3 regions of the Endozoicomonas sp. 8E genome follow, and region 2 is predicted to be linked to each of the others. Evidence: predicted binding sites of a transcription regulator. Region 2 holds the regulator's gene; each other region holds the start of a gene.
What was found. The regulator FliA, encoded in region 2, starts transcription of late flagellar genes. The targets are predictions, from matches to a motif close to CTAAAGTTNNNNNNNNNNCNGCCGATA.
Positions count from the first base shown of each region.

Region 1: a site for FliA is predicted at 2,180-2,206, ahead of fliD (flagellar filament capping protein FliD). Genes of this name have one in related genera too.
Region 3: a site for FliA is predicted at 3,247-3,273, ahead of flgM (flagellar biosynthesis anti-sigma factor FlgM). Genes of this name have one in related genera too.

Region 1 covers NZ_CP120717.1:1,498,397-1,503,057, reverse strand. The annotation lists gene P6910_RS05400 (flagellar hook-length control protein FliK) at 1-369, opposite strand, end outside; gene fliS (flagellar export chaperone FliS) at 383-784, opposite strand; gene fliD (flagellar filament capping protein FliD) at 798-2,147, opposite strand; gene P6910_RS05385 (flagellin) at 2,300-3,103, opposite strand; gene P6910_RS05380 (flagellar biosynthetic protein FliQ) at 3,358-3,627, shown strand; gene fliR (flagellar biosynthetic protein FliR) at 3,627-4,400, shown strand; gene flhB (flagellar biosynthesis protein FlhB) at 4,411-4,661, shown strand, end outside.
Region 2 covers NZ_CP120717.1:2,505,221-2,509,881, forward strand. The annotation lists gene P6910_RS08385 (sigma-54 dependent transcriptional regulator) at 1-205, shown strand, start outside; gene P6910_RS08390 (MinD/ParA family protein) at 1,098-1,907, shown strand; gene P6910_RS08395 (RNA polymerase sigma factor FliA) at 1,910-2,656, shown strand; gene P6910_RS08400 (rhodanese-like domain-containing protein) at 3,003-3,440, shown strand; gene P6910_RS08405 (hypothetical protein) at 3,528-4,661, opposite strand, start outside.
Region 3 covers NZ_CP120717.1:1,479,632-1,484,292, reverse strand. The annotation lists gene fliF (flagellar basal-body MS-ring/collar protein FliF) at 1-1,087, opposite strand, end outside; gene fliE (flagellar hook-basal body complex protein FliE) at 1,102-1,422, opposite strand; gene P6910_RS05295 (OmpA family protein) at 1,521-2,414, opposite strand; gene P6910_RS05290 (flagellar protein FlgN) at 2,420-2,929, opposite strand; gene flgM (flagellar biosynthesis anti-sigma factor FlgM) at 2,901-3,209, opposite strand; gene flgL (flagellar hook-associated protein FlgL) at 3,313-4,221, opposite strand; gene flgK (flagellar hook-associated protein FlgK) at 4,243-4,661, opposite strand, start outside.

The DNA of each region.
Region 1 (4,661 bases), 1.0 Mb from region 2:
TTCTGTTAAAGAAGTACTTTTTATTTCTACGGCTGTCTGTTCAGGTTTTGCTTCTCTGGTCAGTATCGGTAAGCTGGTGACGGGAAAATGCTTTGTCAGTTCTGAAGCATCAGGGTTTGCCAAGGGTAAATCTGTTTTTGCCTGCCTATCAACAGGTATCAACCCTGCAGCCAGAAGCTCCGGAGAGACTAACTCTGTGGATGCAGGTTCTATTAAGGAAAACTGTTGAAGAACAGTTTCAAATGTCAACTCAGAAGAAGTGGTAACTGTCTGAGCAGCCGCCATGACCTGCGGTTGAGCACCATCAACCGATGGCGCTGAACTCGATAGAGATAACAACGAAAAAACTGGCAGCGCCTGGTTTTCCATTCAAACCACTCCGTTACTGGACAGTTGCAATCGCAGCTTTAGGTACGGAAATATAGTTCCAGGCTTCCTGAATTTCTTTTAACAGTCCCACAACTTCACTGATAGCAGCCAGATCATTACTTGCGTTGGCCTCAGTTAAACGTCTGATGCAATAGAGATATAACGATTGCAGATTGCTGGCTAAATCACCTCCTTTTTGAAAATCGAGAGACTGTTCCAATACCAGCAGAATTTCGATGGAAAGGGAAAGGCGATCAGACTTGTTGCTGAAATCCTTTCGCTCAATGTGGTGGCTCGCTTTAGCCAGATTGTCCATCAGTTTAGTAAACAACACCCCCACCAACTGAACCGAATCAGACGCTTCTACACCCGCTTTTTCCTGTTGTTTATAAGCACCCAGACCTTTTTTCTTCATGACCCCTCCATGATCAGGAATTATTGTTATTCAGACTATTCAGACTGCTGGTGATCCACTCACTGGTTCCACTCAGTGAGGCCAGAATACTTTCCATCGCCAGGAACTGATTCTGGTAATAGCTACGGGTCCGCTCCAGTCTCAGCTCCAGTGCCGCACGATCATCTTCAATATCACTCAAGCCCTCTTCAATCCTGTCCTCCCGACTGTCAAGCGTTCCGCTACTTTCAAGGTGAGGAGTGAGAACGGCTGCCATTTGACTCATTAAGCCATCTTCACCAGCCAGCACCTGCGCCAATTCATCAAAGTTGTTAGCCAGGGCGTCATTCAGGCCATCTGTATCCAGACTTAACATGCCGTCTTCGGTAGTTGTCAGACCCAATTGCCCGAGCGTTCTGAATGTGTCACCGTCTTCACCATATAAAGAACTGATGACACTTCTCAACTGACCCTCAATAGCCCGGGCCTGGGTATCGCCATTAAGAGGCCCTGCTGTAATACCATTAAAATCTGTGAGGGTATCAAGGGTAGACTTAACATTATTCCAGGCATCCACAAAGCCCTGCATAGACTCTTTCAGGCTGTCTTTGTCTACGGAAATATTCACAGTGACCGGATCTGTGCTGACGGCTTTCAGATCAAGAGTGACGCCATCAATAAGGTTTTCCAGCTGGTTGTCTTCGGAAGTAATAGTGATTGCAGAGGCTCCTGCACCAAACCGGATACTGGCATCCACTGCCACCTGTAAATCGGTAAAGGACCCCAGAGTTGCTGAGCCACCGGAAAGGCCACTGAAGTCACTCGTTATGGTGTTTGCTGCTCCGGATTTCTCACTGGTCAGCATCAGACGTTGCTGACCGTTTTCATTAATAATCGTTGCCTGAACTCCGGTGTTATCGGCTCCGCTGTTTATGGCATCACGTAAGTCAGCCAGACTCTCTGAACCCGGTTCGACCGTAACAGAGAAGCTTTCACCGTTAACCGTGAGATTGACCGTTCCGGAACCAATAGTGGCATCTGAAGCGATGGCTGCGGATACAGTCTGGTGGCGAGTCGCCAGCTGATCCACATAAAACTGATAACTGCCTTCCCCGGCGCTGCTGGAAACGGTTGCGCTCAGAACGGACTCATTACTGACGCTGACGGCTCTGGGACTGAATTTACTGATGCTGTTCAGGCTTTCTACCTGAGTATTAAAATCATTCAGTGCAGACTTCAGGGTCCCGACAGCTGACAGTTCTACATTGAAGGCCTCCTCTCTGCGAGCATAACGGCTTTCAGTGGGAGCACGCTCGGCCTCCACCAAAGCGTTGACCATGGAGCTAACATCCAGCCCTGAGTAGATGCCACTTAAACTGAACATAATCAGCCTCTGATTATTACCTGCTTTTATTCAGTCGGCACTGCTCTGAGAAACATAACCGAATAACAGACAGCTCTATAAAAAATGGGAGCTTACTGGCTCCCACAAAGACCATCAGCATTAAAGCTGACTGAATTTTACCTCTCCAGCGATTAACGCAGCAGAGACAGAATGTTCTGAGGGATCGCGTTAGCCTGAGCCAACACAGCAGTACCGGCCTGTTGCATAACCTGATACTTACTCAGATTCGCTGTTTCTGAAGCAAAATCAGTATCCACGATACGGCTTCTGGAAGCACTCAGGTTTTCACGGATATTTGAAAGGTTATTGACGGTAGTGGTCAGTCGGTTTTGGGATGCACCCAGACTGGCTCGAACAGCGTCATAAGCAGCAATATCCGCATCCAATGCACCCACTGCTGCTTGAGCGGTAGCGGCATCGGTAAAGGTAACCGCGGTCAGCGCAACGGCAGTAAAGTTGAGGTCTATGTTATTGGTGGTAGCATCGGTATAGTCAACTGCAATTTCGACGGTACCTGCGCCAAGAACGGTTGTCCCGTTAAACTCAGTCGTTGCGGCAATACGGCCAATCTCAGCCAGTTGAGCATCGTATTCGGCTTGCAGGGCGGTAACATCAGCAGCCTCATAGGTACCACTTGATGCCTGCAAAGCCAGATCCCTCATACGCAGCAAAGAGTTAGTGATCTCGCTCATGGCACCTTCAGCAGTCTGGGCCATGGAGATGCCATCGTTGGCATTTCGGATAGCGACACCAAGTCCACCAATTTGTGCAGCCATTTTATTCGCAATCTGCAAACCGGCAGCATCATCCTTAGCACTGTTAATACGCATACCAGAAGACAGACGCTGCATGGCGGTCTGAAGACCCGCCTCAGTCTTGCCCAAATTACGCTGAGCATTCTGAGAGAAGATATTGGTATTTACGGTCATTGCCATTTTACTAATTCCTATTCATGGTTTTACTCGCTTAATAACTTCAACGTACTGCCTGTTGATAAGTACCACTCGGGAAGGCTTCTGGATTTATTAAATAGACTTGCCATTCTTTTAAGTCGTTTTTAAAGTAAAAAAATGTTTTTATATATCTATTGCGAATTCATTTTAGAAAACTATGCTCCTGGTTAATTTCTTCGGGTTGCAGTCTGTTTTGCAAAGTTGCGAAACAACCTGAACTATTCAGAGGAAACCCCATGACACCGGAAGTTGTGGCAGACCTTTTTCGTGATGCGCTGACCCTCATTGTTCTGATGGTATCGGTGATTGTGTTGCCCGGACTGCTGGTGGGTCTGGTGGTCAGCACATTGCAGGCTGCGACTCAAATCAATGAACAAACCCTCAGTTTCCTGCCCCGTCTGCTGGCGACACTGGTCACTATAGGCATGACGGGCCCCTGGCTGATTCAGGAATTTATGGATCTGTTTCTCCGGCTGTATGAATTTATTCCAGAGATGCTGGCCTGATGGGAACCTTTACCTTCTCTGAGGTGGTGGGCTGGATTGGTCAGTATCTCTGGCCATTTTTTCGTATCGGAGCCCTCTTTCTGGCAATGCCTATAATCAATAGCCAGGTAGTGGCACCCAGAATCCGGATAATTCTGGCAATGGCCATCACTATTATTGTGGCCCCCATGCTGCCTGCGGTACCCGCAGTAGAGCCACTGTCGGGTGCAGCCCTTCTGATCACTGCACAACAGCTGGCTGTCGGGCTTTTAATGGCGATGGTACTGCAAATCTATTTCGCTATTTTCACCTCCGCCGGGCAAATGCTCTCCCTGCAGATGGGTCTGGGTATGGCGGTCATGTTTGATCCGATGAACGGCGCCCAGATTCCGGTAATCAGCCAGGTATTCCAATTGCTGAGCTTTCTGATGTTTCTGGCATTTGACGGGCATCTGGTCGTCATTTCTATTGTTGTGGAGAGCTTTAATACTATTCCCATTGCACCCTTTTCTATTCGCCAACTGGAGATTGACCGACTGCCCGCCATGGGCGGCTGGATGTTTGCCAGCGCACTCCTGATGGTTCTACCCGCCATAGTTGCGTTATTGATCGTCACTTTTACCTTTGGTGTGATGAACCGCTCGGCGCCGCAATTCAATATTTTCAGTCTGGGCTTTCCTCTGACCATGCTGGCAGGCATTTTTATTCTAATGCTGATCAGTTCCACCCTGAACGGTGTCTTCACACGATTTACCCGGACTGTTCTGGACATTCTACGATCTCTGGTTCTTTAGGAATTTTTAGATGGCAGAAGAATCACAGACTGGCGAACGCTCAGAAGAACCCTCCGAACGAAAACTTCAGAAGAGCCGTGACGAAGGTCAGGTTCCCCGATCCCGGGAACTGGTCACCTTTGCTCTACTGGCTTCAACTCTGGTTGCTTTATGGCTCAGTGGTGGATTAATTCGCGACCAGCTATTTCAGGTTATGTACAAAAGCTTCAGGTTTGAAAAAGACGTATTGCGTCAGGAAAGCTGGCTGACAGATCACCTGAT
Region 2 (4,661 bases):
CGATGATTTGGCGATTCTTCCCGTGGGCGGCCTGAATCTGAAGGAATTTTTGACACGGCTGGAAAAAAGCCTGATCCAGCAAGCCCTGAGTGACTGCAACAGCGTTGTCGCCAGAGCGGCTGACAAGCTTCAGATTCGCCGGACAACACTGGTTGAGAAAATGAGAAAGTATGGCCTTCATCGTTATGAAGAGACCATGCGCTAATCAGGTCTGTTCAAAAAAATGGCTGTCAGCGTGAGCTGATAGCCATTTTTTTTGCCTTAACTTTTCCTGTTGTTATACCAATCGAACTTTCTAACTCCTTATTGCGCTGAAGATTTGAGCCTTAATCCTGCGTTGGCGATCATCGCCATAGCTAAGGCTATGACTCCTCATGCCGCTTTTTCTTAAGGCTCAAATCTCTATGCTCATCACGGGATTTAGAAAGCACGATTGGTATTGCCAGGTTCGATTTTATGACGGCCTCGTCTGCTTTTGAGAAAAAGTAGACGAGGCCGTTTTTGTATTTTTAAAAGTCTGAAAACTATTACTTGGTCGCTGTCTTTCTTTTTATCTAAAAAAGTGAGTCGCTTTTATCAGCTATCAAAAAAGTAGGAAATTAAAATTTTTGACGTTTTTTATCTTTGTATGAAGTGTTTTTATCAAACCATGGAAACTAATTTTATTTTGTCGTTTTTTAAATATCTCAGTTTTGAAATTTATTTTGTCAATTAAGTAACACTTTTTATCTTGCTGGAAAATTTTATGCGACAGTAATTCGTCACTATAAAATGACACTGTCAAATAACTTTCTTTTTATTTTTCAATAAAACGACGTTTGATGTATTTTTTTGAGAGTGATTTTGACTCTGTCAAAAAAGTAACATGACGGAAATTCGACTGGTAAGAATAAATATCAATAAAAACAATGGGTTATAATCTTTCGTCTGGGGCGGGTCAAAATGATGTCGCGTCAGCTATATGACCGTGACTGAAAAACAGGCGTTTTAAAAAATTGGCACGGCTCTTGTTATTAATAAAGTACAGGCAGTAAAAAAGAAAAAACGTTTTTGATTCCAGATCTTATGCAGTAATCACTGAAAAGAAGCTGAAAGCCATGAACTCATCAACAAAACAGATTATTGCAGTTGCGGGGTGTAAGGGTGGAGTAGGTAAAACATTAGTTGCAGTTAATCTCGCACTGGCGCTTACAAACAACGGTAGACGTGTGGTTTTAATGGATGGAAACCTGGCTGTCCCCGATGTTGGAATAAGTCTTGGTCTCGAGAAGAAGCTGGATATGTCCCACTTCGATGCCAACGACTCTTTTTCCACTTTTATTCAGGATGGGCCCTCGGGTCTGAAGGTGTTGTCGCCAAGAGGAGAACCTATCTGGAGGGAGACCGTAGAAACCGGTCATGCTGTCCGAATGATAGAAAGCCTTGAGGCATTGGCTCCCACTCTTGATACCCTTGTCATCGATACCGCACCTGGATTAGCTCCGGACAATGTAGCTCTTATTCAGGCTGCGGGAGAAATTCTCATCGTCATTAATCAGGAAGTTGTGTCACTGCTGGATGCTGTGAGAATGATCCGTGTGCTTTACCGAATATACGGTGTTCGTCGTTTTGGAGTGATTGTGAACGCCGTTAATAACCGTCGGTATGGATCGAACCAGTTCGAAAGGTTGCAATCCTATCTGAATGATGAAGTAGAAATTATTCTCCGTTATCTGGGGGCGATTCCATTCGACAAGGCCGTCGCAGAATCACTCAACCGTCAGCAGGTACTTCTGCAGGTAAATCCGGATTGCCGGGCTTCGAAAGCCATTTTGCGTATTGCACATCAGATGATGGCGATACCAGTAACGCCGCCAAGAGGTCGTATCGAATTCTTCTTACCAACAAGAATAATGGAGAGGGTATAAGCATGGATGCTACAGCACAGGGAGTGCAGGTAACTCAAGCCAATCAGGAAAAGAGTCAGAAACTTATTCAGACCGAAATGGTTGAAACTCATAAGGCTCTGGTAAAAAGAATTGCGAACCACCTGGCCGCCAGGATGCCAGCCAGCGTTCAGATCGATGACCTGGTTCAATCAGGCATGATCGGTCTGCTGGAAGCAGCTTCAAAGTACGATGCCAGTAAAGGCGCAAGTTTCGAAACATTTGCGGGCATTCGTATCCGTGGAGCCATGCTGGATGAAATCCGAAAAGGTGACTGGGGGCCAAGATCGGTTTACAGAAACAGTCGTAAAGTGACTGAGGCGATTCAGAAGGTTGAAGCCCGCCTTGGCAGAGATGCCAGAGACTTTGAAGTGGCCCAGGAGCTGGAAGTCAATCTGGATGAGTTCTACACCATTCTCAGTGACCTTCGCGGTTGTCGACTGTTCAGTTTTGAAGAGCTGTTCGACAGCGAAGAGTCCAGAATGCAGGCTCGCTCTGGAGATAGAGGCCCATCGGCCGATATTCAGGAAGAGAAGTTCAAGTATGCCCTGGTAGAAGCTTTAGAGAAGTTGCCCGAGCGGGAAAAGCTGGTCCTGATGCTTTATTACGATGAGGAGATGAATCTCAAGGAAATTGGTAAGGTTCTGGGCGTCAGCGAGTCCAGGGTCAGCCAGATTCACTCCCAGGCAGCCGTCAGATTAAGAGCCAAGCTCCATCACTGGTTAGGTTAAACCACCAGTGTACCCGGGGGGACTCGTGGGTAGGGTCCCCAAGCTCTAAAGCAAGCATTATTTGTTTCTATCCAAGGTCAGTGCTTCTCCAAGCCCTGTGGCTGGAATGAATGATTTGTAGAGTAAACGGTATTTTTTCACTCTATATGCTCTCTGGCAGTGAGCAGCAAGCTTTTAGCTTCCTATTATTCCAAGTACGCAGGTCCTTACTCCATATACTTTTTTATTAAGTAGTTTTTATTAAGTAGTCTTATAACGGACCTGTATTAATATGAAATGGAATTCTTATCTTGCAGGGTGCTTTCTGGCCCTTACCTCCTGCTTCCTGTCTGCACAGGAAGCGCCAGTGAATATCAAGAACGTTGTTACCATTAACACTCATCAGGCCAAGCGCCTTCATGAGTTGGGGGCATTATTTATAGATGTGAGACCTTATCAACAGTGGGAGTGGGGGCATATTGACCGGTCTCAAAGTCTGGATTTAAGGGCGGGCTTCAGACAGCTGTTCAAGCCTGGCACTTTGGATAAAAAGACACCTATTGTCATCTACGGAAACAGCACATATCACATGAGGGGGGCGATAGCGAGCTACCTTGCCGCGCTCTGGGGTTACAAGAGAGTGTTCTTTTTCAGGGATGGCTACTTTTCCTGGTTGGCACTTGATTACCCGGTAACGCTTTATTCAGAGCTGGAAACGGAAGAAGTCATCAGTTGGAAGCCAGAAAAGCATAAGATAGATGATATGAGTGATTTGCAGACGTTCTCGGCCATGCTGATGGAATAAGTTATTTTAAGTTATAAAAAAAAGGCGTCATGTGACGCTTTTTTTATAACTTACAGAAACCCATGGAATGTGAGAGCCGGTTGATGTCTATAATTTTTTATTCAATATTGTGTCGAATATAACCAGGGGAGCGACACCCGCTTGTCTCCCTTCTTCATTTGCTTGAATCATTAAGCCGTAAACCCGTTCATTTCCAGCCACTTTAAACTCCCATAGTGGCATGCCATTATATCTAAAGCATTTGTAGCCTGTAGCGCCAGTTTCATGCGGCGCATAACGGCCTGTTTCATGAATGCTTTGCATTTTTTTAATGGCGTTATCGGAGATTGTGCTTTTGATTGCATCTGATGAAGGGTCAAAATAGGCATAAGCAACAATGTTTTTTGAACCCGTTTCTTTACTAGACGGGATAAAGCCTCTTTTGTAAATTGGCCTGATGCATTGGTGGTTTAACGGTATATCCTCTTTCCAGGGCCTCGCAGGAAACTCGTCTTTTGGCACAACGATATCCTTAATTTTTTTAGCTATTGCTCCAATACTTTGACTTTTTTTGAGACGCTTGTTTTTTTTGATTCGCGTTAAGTCATGATAGAATGATAAAGACGCATGTTCCCAGTTGTCGGGGTAAATAAACGTCAGCTTAGTGCTTGTATGGCTTGAAATCGCCGCGTCTTCTGCTCTGTCGCATTCATCCATAGATTTTTTGATGTCTACTGGCATCTTCTTTTTCTCGGTTCTGATTATTTTTTCTAACAGGCGACTAGTGTCTATTTTCTTTCTGTAGGTGAAGTAACGGGTTATTTTTTTCGGTAAAGGCATCAATGCAAGTGTAGAACCTAACATGCACAGAAGGTAAAATGTATAGGAAGCTACAGACACTAAATTAAAAAACTTCATAGTAAAGCTGTTGTTGTTTGCTTCTCTCCTGGCTCTGACTCTTTCAGCAAGCTCCCTGGCTTCAGTCCGCTTGTGCTCGTTGAGGCATGCTTGACGATCCTTTATGCATTGTTGGAACATTTTTTTTATTTCTACAGGGCTAAGAATGGCTTGAGATTTTCTAATCTGGGAATTAATGTATTTTCTGTGCTGCAGAATATCTTCTTTTTTGTGATCACTATTAACTTTTAGTGCAGTTGATGTCTGTCTTTCTAAATCATCAAATTTACTTTTTAATGATTGTAATAAGCTCACAAATACAGCATTGCGTCCTTTTATTAAGTG
Region 3 (4,661 bases), 1.0 Mb from region 2:
TCACTTTGTCCACTTCATAATTGCGGACAAACTCTGACTGGATATTACTGCTTTGCTCTTCTTCAGCCTGCCCTTCTTCATTCGGTGGCTGATTACTGAGAGCACCTGGTATGCCTCTGGCTCCCAGCCCACTGGTTGCCACTTCCCTTCCCTGCTCACTTCTTAACACAGGAGCACCGGGATCATATTGCTCAACCGTCTGTACGACCTGTTCGAAATCCACATTGGCGCTGACCTGAGCCCTGAAATTAGCAGCACCCACCAGTGGCTCAAGCAGGGCACTTATGCGCTGCTGGAAATGAGCCTCAACCTGACGCTTAAAGTCCAACTGTTTACTGGCTTCACTGAGCACGCTGTTACCCAGTAATACATCTGAAGAAAGCAGCTTGCCGGACTGGTCAATCACAGAAACATCGCTGCGATTCATATTAGCGACACTGGCAGCCACCAGATTCACGATGCCTTCAATCTGCTCATTGCTCAATCTATACCCTGGAAACAGATCGACAAACACCGAGGCCGATGGTTTTCCCTGTTTGCGAATAAAGCTGCTCTGTTTGGGCAGAGCCAGGTGGATTCGGGCATTGCGGACGGGTTTCAAGCTGATAATGGTCTGAGCCAGCTCGCCTTCGAGACCGCGCCGGTAACGAACATTTTCCACAAACTGGCTGGTACCGATCTCCTGCCCATCCAGAGTTTCCAGTCCTTCCGGCATTCTTGCCTGGACTCCGGATACAGCCAGCTGCATACGGGCATCAGAGAGTCTTCCGACATCCACCATGACCTGACCCGAAGCAGGGTGAATTTTATAAGCAATATTATTTTGATCCAGCACATTGACCACACTGGCCACATCATAGAGTTCCTGATTGCCGTACAGTGGCTGATAATCCGGAGATTGTGACCAGAGCCAGAAAACCGACATCAGGGCAACAGAAACCGCAAATAACACCATCAGCACCACCTGATAGCGGCGATTTTTTTTCACCACCCTGTTGGCCCTGTCCAGCGCTTCCCGCCATGCAGGCTTCACTTCTTTTTCTTCTGGTGCCGGCTCCGGGGCAGCCTTTGTATCTGATTCTGCCATGGTATTTTTCTACCTTAAATCTGCATACGCATGATGTCTTCGTAAGCAGTTACTGCCTTATTGCGGACCTGCATCAATGCCTGAAAGGAAATACTGGATTTCTGCATGGCAATCATGGTGCCCATGAGGTCATCACTTTCCCCGGTTTCAATCTTGTGCATCATGCCGCTGGACTGTTGTTGCAGATCATTAACCTTTTCGATGGCCTGTTGCAGCAGATTGCCAAAACCACTGGTAGTCACGCCTTCAGATTCAATGGCGGAAGGTAAAATCGGAGCAGGTCGGTTTTTCAGGAGTACACTGAGGGAATCCGGGTTAAGACCTTTGATGTCCATTGAGCCGCCATCCACTATTGTTCTGTGAAATATTGTTCTGTAAAAGAGCTTGGTGAGAGCAGGCTCTTTCGTAGTTGACGATTTATTGTCAGAATTATTTATCGGCGGCTCAGGGTAATCTTTACCCGTCGGTTTTTATTTCTTCCTGCAACAGTGGCATTGGTGGCTACAGGATAGCGGTCACCATGAAAGCGCATGGTAAGACGCTGTTCGGGGATACCTTTTGCTCGTAAATATCTATAAATCCGGCTTGCACGCACTTTTGACAGTTGCAGGTTTTCCAGCCTGTCACCCCGGGAATCTGTGTGAGCGTCAATGGCGACATTGGTTACACTTTTATCCACCAGAATATAGGTGGCCAGGTCATCAAGATGTGATAACTGCTCAGAGCTTATACGAGATCCTGAAGAGGAATAATAGAACAGTGTTTCTTTTGCCTGTTGGTAGTTCAGAGCCAGCAATTCACCATAACATTTATAAAATGTTGCTGCTGTTTTTTGGAAATTCATAGCGGGTATTTTAATATGAACAGGTTTAACTGCTTCCCTCTCAATCTCAATAACCAGCTGATGACCCTGCTGCATATCTTCCACAACGCGGGCAACATTGATTCTCATTTCAAACTGTTTATCCGGCCCTGCTTCCACACCGCCGAGAGCGTTCAGATAATGACTGTGACGCCAGGGTGATTGCTGAACCCCAACACGAATATGCCGGGCTTCTTTAATGAAAAAATCCGGTTCTAGGGTTATATAATGCACGCCTCCGGCAGCCGCATTCAAAACGATACTCCCCAGCCCCGTCACTTTGCTGTTCATGCGACACTCGAAACGGGAAGTGGTCAACTCCCACTTATGGAGACTGAGTTCCTGGGGGAATTCTCTGACTGAGTTGGCTGATGATCGGGAAAGCAGCAGCAAGGAGAAGCCAAAAATCGCGAGGCCAAAAATCAACAGTTTCTGAAATCGCCGCAAATCATCAGAAAACAACATGCTGATCAGCCCAGCTTTCTTTCGCAGATACCCTGTTGGTTATAGGGCGCAGGTTCCTGACTGGAAAAAACCACATCAATAATCTGGTTAGTGCTGGCAGCCAAACGACTCAGCAGTTTGCCGTTTGCCTGATTCAAACTGCGGCAGCGACCTGCTGTGATTTCCAGTTGCTGCCATTGTTTCAGTGTGGTTTCAGACTTGGGGGTAGAAGATATAATTTGCAGAAAAGTTCGTATACCTGCCGGGTCTGGTGACAGCCCCGCTTCTTTCAGATAGTGCTCTCGCAGAGAAGCATTCAGATGCAGCATGTCCAACAGTTTGACCTGAGTTTCCAGATGAGTTTCCAGAGCTGCAATATTCCTTTCCAGCATCAGGTTATGGGCCTTGCTCAGAACAGCTTCAAGCTTGCGGGTTAAAGCCAGTGCATCACGAATATTATCCAGCAGTTTTTTTTCGGCAGAAACGCTGTAAGTACCACTTTTATTGTCATTCTTTTCTGTGGTCATCAAAGTCATCGGAAAGCTCCAGAATTTTATTGGCAAGCACTTGATAATCGACCGGCATCTCACCTTTTTTAATGGCGCGCCGAATGCTCTCCACTTTTTTACTGTCAATTTCATCTATTGCTGACAGAGACTGGAACAGTTCTTCAATATTCTGGGCTTCACCGCTCAGCTGCAAACGATCATTATTGACTTTAGGGGGCTCGACATTTTTAGCATCATTCTTGACTGCATGCTGATTTGCTATTGGACTAGCCGCTTTTTTTGGCCCAGTGCGATTTATTCCCGGCATTCTTATCACCACTCGTATGTGATGGGTACAGAACTCCAATCGGCAAGGTGTCAAAAAATCTTAAACCCCCTGAAATGGGGATTTTTTTTTTGCCAATGGCCCGTCAGAAATAATTGAACAGAGACAACTGCTTGATGTTGGCATAAACCTGCTGGCTGGCATTGAGCAGGGTTTGCTGCTGGGCCAGATCGGTAGCAGCCTTTGCCATATCAATATCTTCAAGGGATGAATGAAGCTTTTCCATCATCAGTTTGATATCGGCATGACTTTCACCCACCCGGTCAAGCACACTCTGATTACTGCCAGCCTTGGTCTGGGCGATCCCTACCCTGTCCAGAGTGTCATCGATCCATATCAATGCGTCAGAGAGAGCGGTGTTTAAACTCACAGGGTTTCTCAGTTCATCCACTGCATCAGACAGAGCATCAAAGACACTATCCGTTGGTGGTGTAGCGGTTGGGTCAAAAAACAGATTTTCTGCTGACTCATTGACTGTCACCAGGGCAGAGCCACTGATATTGACCTGACGAAGGTTATTATTGCCATTGAATGAATAATCACCAGCGACTTCATCAACAGGCTTCTGGGTGCTCAGGCTTCCGGAGAAAATATATTGTCCGTCTGCCTGCTGATAATTGGCCAGGCTCAAGATAGACTGATTAATCGTATTCAGCTCCTCTGCCAGTGGCACATAGTCCTGGTCAGTCAGGGTTCCGTTACTGGACTGCAAAACAATGTCTCTGGCACGCCGCAGTTGCTCAGTCATTCCACTGTATAAAACATCTTGCTGTTGCAGCATTCTCCTCGCCGAATCAATATTATCTTCATACTGTCCTATTGCCGTTAATTCATTATTGATCTGAAGAATTTTTACTGTATCAACGGAGTCATCCGATGGTTGCAAGATACGTTTTCCGCTTGCCATCTGGTCAGTGGTTACAGCCAGTCTGGCCATACTGTCCTGCATAGCCCTGAGCATAATATTATTGAAATTGATGCTGCTGATACGCATGTGTTCGGCTCCCTGTCTTTATCAGAACATTCTCAGCAATGAATCAAATGTCTGCCGGGCCACTGAAATTACCTGAGCATTGGCACTGTATAGTTGCTGAAAGCGCAGAAGGTTGGCGGCTTCTTCATCCAGATTGACACCACTATAAGCATTGCGGCTCGCTTCAGCCTGCTCAAACAGTTTTTTACCGCCATCGGCTTCTGTTTTCGCCTGAGAAGTCTGCACCGCAATATCGCCAATAAACCGGGTATAGCTTTCAGTCAGACTACTTTGCCCTTCTATCAGAGCGTCATTCTGAAGCTGAATAATTGTCTGCAAGTTCGAATTATCCGCCACGCCGCCACCTGGTGCTGCCAGAGCCAGAGCAAAAGGTTCCGTCAGAACCGCATCCAGGTCTCTTGCGCCATAACGCACCGGTGACAACCGGTAAGCCTGGTCTG